DNA from 3 places in the Serratia rhizosphaerae genome. Region 1 is predicted to be linked to each of the others. Evidence: predicted binding sites of a transcription regulator. Region 1 holds the regulator's gene; each other region holds the start of a gene.
What was found. The regulator PurR, encoded in region 1, represses purine synthesis genes. The targets are predictions, from matches to a motif close to CANGCAAACGTTTGCNTG.
Positions count from the first base shown of each region.

Region 2: the regulator PurR is predicted to act here: its motif matches at 1,578-1,595, upstream of glyA (serine hydroxymethyltransferase).
Region 3: the regulator PurR is predicted to act here: its motif matches at 1,642-1,659, upstream of purL (phosphoribosylformylglycinamidine synthase).

Region 1 is NZ_CP041764.1:4,943,276-4,946,521, forward strand. It holds gene sodB (superoxide dismutase [Fe]) at 101-679, shown strand; gene cydH (cytochrome bd-I oxidase subunit CydH) at 747-836, opposite strand; gene purR (HTH-type transcriptional repressor PurR) at 1,223-2,248, shown strand; gene punR (DNA-binding transcriptional activator PunR) at 2,268-3,200, opposite strand.
Region 2 is NZ_CP041764.1:3,475,208-3,478,453, forward strand. It holds gene glnB (nitrogen regulatory protein P-II) at 1-50, shown strand, start outside; gene hmpA (NO-inducible flavohemoprotein) at 91-1,281, opposite strand; gene glyA (serine hydroxymethyltransferase) at 1,703-2,956, shown strand; gene FO014_RS16195 (3-phenylpropionate MFS transporter) at 3,118-3,246, shown strand, end outside.
Region 3 is NZ_CP041764.1:3,463,048-3,466,293, forward strand. It holds gene tadA (tRNA adenosine(34) deaminase TadA) at 1-16, shown strand, start outside; gene mltF (membrane-bound lytic murein transglycosylase MltF) at 13-1,476, opposite strand; gene purL (phosphoribosylformylglycinamidine synthase) at 1,755-3,246, shown strand, end outside.

The sequences.
Region 1 (3,246 bases):
CGGGTATAAATAGCGCGGCTTCGTCTGGGGAACCACCCGAACGATCGCATCCCACAGGCGGCCATGGGCATTTTAGCGCTGTATCAATAAGGAGAAAGCAATGTCGTTTGAATTACCTGCATTACCGTACGCAAAAGACGCTCTCGAACCGCACATTTCCGCTGAAACGCTGGAATACCACTACGGCAAGCACCACAATACCTACGTGGTGAACCTGAACAACCTGGTGAAAGGCAGCGAGTTCGAAGGTAAAACCCTGGAAGAGATCGTGAAAACCTCGACCGGCGGCGTATTCAACAACGCGGCGCAGGTGTGGAACCACACCTTCTACTGGCACTGCCTGTCGCCTCAGGGCGGCGGCGAGCCAACCGGCGCGGTGGCGGATGCCATCAATCAGGCTTTCGGCTCTTTCGCCGCGTTTAAAGAAGCGTTCACCAAATCCGCTGTCGGCAACTTCGGCGCAGGCTGGACCTGGCTGGTGAAAAAAGCAGACGGTTCACTGGCGATCGTCAACACCTCCAACGCGGCTACCCCGCTGACCGGTGAAGACAAACCGCTGCTGACCGTGGACGTGTGGGAACACGCTTACTACATTGATTACCGCAATGCGCGTCCTAACTACCTGGAAAACTTCTGGGCGTTGGTAAACTGGGCGTTCGTGGCGGAAAATCTGGCATAAGCGCCGGTTAACCCGCAAACAGAAAAGGCGCAGTAATTACTGCGCCTTTTTATATTTCGCAGAACAATCAGTTCAGCGCAGCGGTAAAGCTAAAGGCGATAATCATCACCAACGCACATACGGTGGTGAACAATGACAATTTCAACTCGGTTTCCATCAGAAACTCCCTTATCTGTTTCGCGACGCCAGCATAAAGCCCCCAGCGTTAATGGGTCAAATGATTTTCCCACAGTTCACGGCCATTCCCCATTGATTTTGCGCAACGCCCGATCGTGTTGCGGCAAAAAAGAGGCCAATATAAAAATATTGCCCGCATTCCTGGCGGATAATACCGATTTCCTCTTCCACTTTTGCGCAATATACGCCAAAATTCGCAGTTCACTGCTGCGTACCGGCCAATAAGCCCCTCCAAACCAAGCAAGCGGCTTACGACTTCCAAACTAAAAACTACGTTTTCGAGATTTTGGAGAAGGATCTGCGCAGGCAAACGATTAACAACATGCTTACATACTGCAAACATGTGAGTTCAGGAGTCATCTTTACATGGCAACGATTAAAGATGTGGCCAAACGCGCGGGCGTTTCCACCACCACCGTTTCGCACGTCATCAATAAGACCCGTTTCGTCGCCGAAGAGACTAAAGCGGCGGTCTGGGCCGCCATTAAAGAGCTGCACTATTCACCCAGCGCGGTTGCGCGCAGCCTGAAGGTCAACCACACCAAATCCATCGGCCTGCTGGCGACCTCCAGCGAAGCCCCCTATTTTGCCGAAGTGATTGAGGCCGTGGAAAACAGCTGCTACAGCAAAGGCTACACCCTGATTCTGTGCAACTCGCACAACAATCTGGACAAGCAGCGCGCCTATCTGGCAATGCTGGCGCAAAAGCGCGTCGATGGCCTGCTGGTAATGTGTTCCGAATACCCCGATCAGCTGCTCGGCATGCTGGAAGACCACCGTAATATTCCGATGGTGGTGATGGACTGGGGCGTGGCGCGCAGCGACTTTACCGACACCATTATCGATAACGCCTTCGAAGGCGGCTATCTGGCGGGCCGCTATCTGATCGAGCGCGGCCACCGTGAGATCGGCGCCATTCCAGGCCAGCTGTCGCGCAACACCGGCGGCGGCCGCCATCAGGGTTTCCTGAAGGCCCTGCAGGAGGCCAATGTCGAGTTGCGCAACGAGTGGATCGTCCAGGGCGACTTCGAGCCGGAGTCCGGCTATAAGGCAATGCACCAGATCCTGTCGCAAAAGCACCGCCCGACGGCGGTGTTCTGCGGCGGCGATATTATGGCGATGGGCGCCATTTGCGCCGCGGACGAGCTGGGCCTGCGCGTACCGCAGGATATTTCGGTGATCGGCTATGATAACGTGCGCAACGCGCGCTACTTCACCCCGGCCCTGACCACGGTGCACCAGCCGAAAGAGCGCCTGGGCGAAATGGCCTTCACCATGCTGCTGGACCGCATTATCAGCAAGCGCGAGGAGTCGCAGGTGATCGAAGTCCATCCTAAACTGATCGAACGGCGCTCCGTGGCCGACGGTCCCTTTATCGATTACCGCCGCTAATTGCGACCGGCCGGTGCGCCTACTCCTCTGCCGGCCCCGCTTCCTCTTCTTCGCTCAGCCACTCATGATTCAGCGTCTCGCTGTCCCCCAGATAATCCAGCAGCCAGGCGATGGCCGGCGACTGATTAGGTTGCTGCCAGGTCAAACAGCAGGCGCTGGGCGGAAACGGTTCGTGCAGCTGCAGCACCGCCAGCTCGCCGCGCGCCACCAGCGGCAACACCCTGTGCGCCGGCGCCATGCCGACGCATAAACCGCCACGCAGGCAATCCACCGCCGACACCCAGTCCGGCACCACCAGGCGGCGCTGGTTGTCCAGCGACCAGGTCACTCGCTTGGGCAGATTGCGCGACGTATCCTCCAGCAACAGCGCCGGATAGGGACGCAGCTGTTCATCACTGAGCGCGCCGTTCAGCCCGGCCAGCGGATGATCGGCGCTGACCACGCACAGCCAGTTCATAAAGCCCATATCGCGAAAGGCGAACCCGCCGCCGGCGGGCACTGCGCGCGTGGCGCCGATGGCCATTTCGGCGCGGCCATCCACCAGCGCATCCCATACGCCGTTGAACACTTCCGGCTGCAGCAGCAGTTCAACGTCCGGGAAATGACGATAGAAATCCAGTACCAGCTGTCGGCAGCGCTGCGGCTTAACAATCAGATCGACGGCGATCTTCACCTGCCCGCGCCAGCCGTTGGCGACCTGCTGGCACTGACGGCGCGTGTCGAGCATTTTTTTGATGACAGCGCGTGACTCCTGGACAAACAGCGCCCCCGCCGGCGTCAGCATGACGTCGCGATGGCGCCGCTCAAACAGCGGCACCGCCAGCCACTGCTCCAACTGGCGCACGGTATAGCTGACCGCGGAAGGAACGCGGTGCAGCTCCTGCGCCGCCGCGCTGAAACTGCCGGTACGCGCCACGGCGTCGACCACATCCAGTGAATATTCAGACCACATACGTTTGCCTGCAAAAATTTTCAAACCAGTATGCAAATATTACCGT
Region 2 (3,246 bases), 1.5 Mb from region 1:
CGCGCGTGGTGCGTATCCGCACCGGCGAGCAGGACGAAGAGGCGATCTAAGCGATGCGCCGGGCAGGGGATTCCTGCCCGGCGGCGAACCTTACAGCACCTTATGCGGGCCGAAGCATTCGTAATGCATGCGTTCGGCGTCGACGCCCATCTCCAGCAGCTGTTTGGCGACAAACTGCATAAAGCCGACCGGGCCGCAGAAGTAGTAATGCATCTGCGGATTCACCAGCGTCGCGCGCAGCGCGCCAAGATCCATCAGACCCTGTGACTGATAGTCACGTCCAGCCACATCATCCTTGCCCGGTTCGCGGTACCAGACGTGACGGCTGAGGTTCGGCATCTCTGCGGCGATAGCCGCCACTTCATCGGCAAAAGCATGCACCTGACCGTTTTCCGCCGCGTGCAGCCAGTGCACCTCAGCCTGATGCCGTTTGGCGTACAGCGTATTGAGCATGCCCAGCATCGGCGTTTGACCAACGCCGGCGGAGATCAGCGCCACCGGCGTGGTCGGCGCCACGTCGAGGAAGAAGTCGCCGTGCGGCGGCGCGATATCGATGACATCGCCTTCCTGTGCTTTCTGATGCAGATAGTTGGATACCAGCCCGCGATCCTCGCGTTTGACCGCAATGCGGTAGTATTCGCCGTTAGGGGCGGCGGTCAGGGAATATTGGCGGATTTCCTGATGTTCCAGGCCATCGTCATTGATATATACCGCCAGATACTGCCCCGGTTTAAAGTCAACCACCTTACCGCCGTCCACCGGCGCCAGAATAAAGCTGCTGATAATGTCGCTCTGCGGCTGTTTCTTCACGATGCGAAAAGCGCGGCGATCGCGCCAGCCGCCGTCGCCGGTGGCGCTCTCCTGATAAATCTGTCCCTCGCGCTGGATAAATACGTCGGCCAGTACGCCGTAGGCTTTGCCCCAGGCATCCAGCACTTCCTGGCCTGGGCTGAACATTTCATCCAGCGTCGCCAGCAGGTGGGTGCCGACAATCTGATACTGCTCAGGCTGGATATTGAAGCTGGTATGTTTTTGCGCGATGCGTTCCACTGCCGGCAACAGCGCCGCCAGGTTTTCCAGATTACCGGCGTAGGCGCAGATGGCGTCGAACAGCGCCTGCCGCTGGTCGCCGTTACGCTGGTTGCTCATGTTGAAAATATCTTTCAGCTCTGGATTGTGGGTAAACATGCGGTCGTAGAAATGGGCGGTCAGTTTGGGGCCGGTCGCCGCCAGCAGAGGAATGGTTGATTGGACGGTGGCGATGGTTTGTTGATCCAGCATGGTCATACTCCTGTATATGTCCGGCCTGCTTCAGGTATCAGGCGGGTCATCAGTTTATCCCCACGGTTTCCCATGTTTTTTGATGGATTGTGGGGCAGCCTTATGGTGAACTTTTAATGTTGTATTTTAAATGCATCTTATAAGTTTCTTAACAGGTTGTAAATACCCGCTTTTTTGTTGCGTATTTGTTAACTGACGATCCGCCTCACAGAACATGAAAAAAGCGCATCGGGCCGATGAGAAAATATCCGTTGAAATACGGGAAGCGTAAATGGATTAAAGCCTTGCGCAGCCTCAAGCCAATCGTTTGCGTAAAAACCTCTGTCAAGGCCTATCCTCAATGGGGGAAAACAGTTTACACTGTGGCCCACAACCCAAAACGGGTGATTTTAAGTTAGCTGATTGAGTCAGGAGATGCCGGATGTTAAAGCGTGAAATGAACATTGCAGATTACGATGCCGAACTGTGGCGCGCAATGGAACAGGAAGTCGTTCGTCAGGAAGAGCACATCGAACTGATTGCCTCTGAAAACTACACCAGCCCGCGCGTGATGCAGGCTCAGGGTTCTCAGTTGACCAACAAATACGCAGAAGGCTATCCGGGCAAGCGTTATTACGGCGGCTGCGAATATGTGGATATCGTCGAGCAACTGGCGATTGACCGCGCGAAGGCGCTGTTCGGTGCCGATTACGCCAACGTACAGCCGCACTCCGGCTCCCAGGCCAACTTCGCGGTGTACACCGCGCTGCTGCAGCCGGGCGACACCATCCTGGGGATGAACCTGGCGCACGGCGGCCACCTGACTCACGGCTCTCCGGTTAATCTGTCCGGCAAACTGTACAACGTGGTGCCTTACGGCATCGACGAACAAGGCCAAATCGACTATGACGACCTGGCCAAACAGGCGCAGGCTCACAAGCCGAAAATGATCATCGGCGGCTTCTCCGCATACTCCGGCGTGGTCGACTGGGCCAAAATGCGTGAAATCGCCGACAGCATCGGCGCTTACCTGTTCGTCGACATGGCGCACGTTGCCGGCCTGATTGCTGCGGGCGTCTACCCGAACCCGGTGCCTCACGCGCACATCGTAACCACCACCACCCACAAAACGCTGGCGGGTCCGCGCGGCGGCCTGATCCTGGCAAAGGGCGGCGACGAAGATCTGTATAAGAAACTGAACTCCGCCGTGTTCCCGGGCGGGCAGGGCGGCCCGCTGATGCACGTGATCGCCGGTAAAGCGGTGGCGCTGAAAGAAGCGATGGAGCCAGAGTTCAAAACCTATCAGCAGCAGGTCGCGAAAAACGCCAAAGCGATGGTGGAAGTGGTGCTGGAGCGCGGCTACAACGTGGTTTCCGGCGGTACGCACAACCACCTGTTCCTGCTGGATCTGGTGGACAAAAACCTGACCGGTAAAGAAGCGGACGCCGCACTGGGCCGCGCCAACATCACCGTCAATAAAAACAGCGTGCCGAACGATCCGAAGAGCCCGTTCGTCACCTCCGGCATCCGTATCGGCACCCCGGCAGTCACCCGCCGCGGCTTCAAGGAAGCGGAAGTGCGCGAGCTGGCCGGCTGGATCTGCGACGTGCTGGATAACATCCATGACGAAGCCGTTATCGAACGCACCAAACAGAAGGTGCTGGATATCTGCGCCCGTCTGCCGGTTTACGCGTAATCCGCGTTTCCGCACCCTGAAAAAACCCGCTGCGGCGGGTTTTTTTGCGTCTGTTACCGGGCAAAGTGTGAGGTGTTTGGCACTATCATCCTATAGGTCGTAAGCGTTATTGCGGGCCGGTGTGAGCTCTGTCAAAGTATCGCCCACACACCGGAGGGAACATGGTTCTGCAATCAACACGTTGGCTGGCGCTCAGCTATTTCACCTACTTCTTTTCTTACGGTATTTATCTCCCGTTCTGGAGCGTTTGGCTCAAGGGCGAAGGGCTGGAGCCTGATGTCATCGGTATT
Region 3 (3,246 bases), 1.5 Mb from region 1:
CGGCGCTGCGGATTAATCGAGGTTGAGCGCCAGCTTGGCCGGCACCGCCGGGTAGCTCTGCATCATGGCGGTCTGCTCCTGCCGTTCCCGCGCGGCTTTTTTCTCTTTTTCCTGCAGGTATCCCACCAGGCTGACCTGATAACGGCGGATGTTTTCTACGTAGTTATAGGCTTCCCGGCCGCGCGCATAGCCGTAGGTCAGCTGCGGGTAGTAGCGCTTTTGGCTGAGCATCGGCAGGCGCTGTTTCACATCGACCCAGCTGTCCGGATTGCCGCTTTGCATTTTGGTCAGTTTGCGCGCGTCGAGCATATGCCCCCAGCCGATGTTATAGGCCGCCAGCGCAAACCAGATCCTTTCATCTTCCGGCACCGTTTCCGGTATTTTTGCCATCAGGCGCTGCAGATAGAGTGCGCCGCCCTGAATACTCTCTTCCGGATCGAGACGGTCGTTCACCCCCAGTCCGTCGGCGGTGGCGCGGGTCAGCATCATCAGGCCGCGCACGCCGGTTGGCGACGTCGCCAGCGGGTTCCAGTGCGATTCCTGGTAGGCGATCGCCGCCAGCAGACGCCAGTCAAACGCCGTGGCGTATTTCTGGAACAGCGGCTGGTAGGTGGGCAGCACGGAGTCGATCGCCGACAGGAACGTCTTGGTGTCCACATAGTCGAAGCTGCCGACATGGCCGAGGTATTTCTCTTCCAGGCGCGCCAGCGTGCCGTCTTCCACCATTTGGCTGAAGAAGTCCAGCATGGCGGCATACAGGCTGTCGTCACCGCTGCGTTTCAGGTACCAGGTGACCGGCTCCTCGTCGGCGACGTCGAAGGCCACAGCCAACTGCGGATGGATGCGCTGCAGCAGTGCGATGCTGATCGAGTCGCCGATGGTGTAATCCAGTTTACCGGCGGCCACCTGCTCCAACAGCTCGCGTGAGGTCAGGTCGCTGGAGGATTCCCACTGCAGATCGGGGAACTTATCGTGTTTCAGCTGCTTCAGGGTGCTGACGTGGGCGGAACCGGAGGCCACCGCCAGTTTGCCTTTTATATCGGCGAAGGTTTTCGGCCGCGCGCTGCCCAGCCGGTACACCAATTGCTGGGAAACGGAGTAGTAGGCCGGGCCGGTGCGGGCGCGGCTGAGGCGCTCCTGATTGTAGATCAGGCCGGCGGCCAGCATATCGGCGTCGTTATCGTCCAGATCGTCAAACAGATCGTTGATGTTTTGATGCGGCAAAACGACCAGTTTCACGCCCAGATAATTAGCGAAGCGTTTCGCCAATTCATAGTCCAGGCCGCTCGGGCCTTTGGGGGTCGTGAAATAGGTTAACGGCGAGTTGAGCGTACTGATGCGCAGCTCTCCCCGGGATATGATCTCTTCGAGTTGCCCGCCCTGACCGCTGCGCCAGGGGATGTTCGGCCAGAGCGCGAGAGCCAGAAGCACGGCGATAACGCCGATGAGAATGTAGTTTAGCTTTTGGTGTTTCAAATAGTTATCTCGCGGCGACGCCTGTCTGCACCGGCCGGAAAGCATTTATTAGTATGGGGATATCGACAGTATTCGCGGGCATTTTGCGTAACAAAACGCCAGTGTGCAACTTTATTGACACAATATGACAATCAGACGGCAGAATTAGGAATTATCAAGAATCCCCACGCAAACGGTTTCGTCGGCGGCGCGGATTCTCTATAATGACGCGCGTTTTCCCCTGTTGCGCCCAATGAAGCGCTGAAGTCAGCTGCTTCGAAGACGAGAGAACTTTGATTATGGAAATACTGCGTGGTTCGCCCGCTTTGTCGGCTTTTCGTATTACCAAACTGCTGTCCCGCTGTCAGGACGCACAACTTCCGGTCAGTGATATTTATGCCGAGTACGTCCACTTTGCCGATGTTAGCGCACCGCTAAGTGCCGAAGAACACGCCAAACTTCAGCGCTTGCTCAAGTATGGCCCCTCTCTCGCCGAACATGCCCCCGCAGGGCGCCTGCTGTTGGTGACGCCGCGACCGGGCACGATTTCCCCCTGGTCTTCCAAGGCGACCGATATCGCCCATAACTGCGGTTTAACGCAGGTGGTGCGTCTGGAACGCGGCCTGGCGTTTTACGTCAGCGCGCCGACGCTGAACGAGGCGCAGTGGCAACGGCTGGCCGCGCTGCTGCATGACCGCATGATGGAAACGGTATTTGACGATCTGCAACAGGCACAGCAGCTGTTTGCTCATCATCAGCCGGCCCGTTACCAGACGGTGGACGTGCTGGGTGAAGGGCGCGGCGCGCTGGAGCAGGCCAACCTCAAGCTTGGCCTGGCGCTGGCGCAGGATGAAATTGACTACCTGCTGAATGCCTTTACCGGTTTGGGGCGCAACCCGACGGATATCGAACTGTATATGTTCGCGCAGGCCAACTCTGAGCACTGCCGCCATAAAATTTTCAACGCCGACTGGGTGATTGACGGCGAACAGCAGCCGAAGTCGCTGTTCAAAATGATCAAAAATACCTTTGAGCAGACGCCGGATCACGTGCTGTCGGCCTATAAAGACAACGCCGCGGTGATGGAAGGCTCTCAGGTCGGTCGTTTCTTCGCCGCGCCAGGCAGCGACCAGTATGATTACCATCAGGAAGATGCGCATATCCTGATGAAGGTGGAAACCCACAACCACCCGACCGCCATTTCGCCATGGCCGGGCGCTGCGACCGGCTCCGGTGGCGAGATCCGCGATGAAGGCGCCACCGGGCGCGGGGCGAAGCCGAAGGCCGGCCTGGTCGGCTTCTCGGTATCCAACCTGCGCATCCCGGGCTTTGAACAGCCGTGGGAACAGGATTTTGGCAAGCCGGAACGCATCGTGACCGCGCTGGACATCATGACCGAAGGCCCGCTGGGCGGCGCGGCGTTTAACAATGAGTTCGGCCGTCCGGCGCTGCTGGGCTACTTCCGTACTTATGAAGAGCAGGTTAACAGCCACAACGGCGTTGAACTGCGCGGCTACCACAAGCCGATTATGCTGGCCGGCGGCATCGGCAATATCCGCGCCGACCATGTACAAAAAGGTGAAATCACCGTCGGCGCCAAGCTGGTGGTGCTGGGCGGCCCGGCGATGAATATCGGCCTGGGCGGCGGCGCCGCGTCTTCCATGGCCTCCGGCCAGTCTGACGCCGATCTGGATTTTGCCTCGGTACAGCGCGACAACCCGGAAATGGAGCGTCGCTGTCAGGAAGTGATTGACCGCTGCTGGCAGCTCGGCGCGGAAAACCCGATTCTGT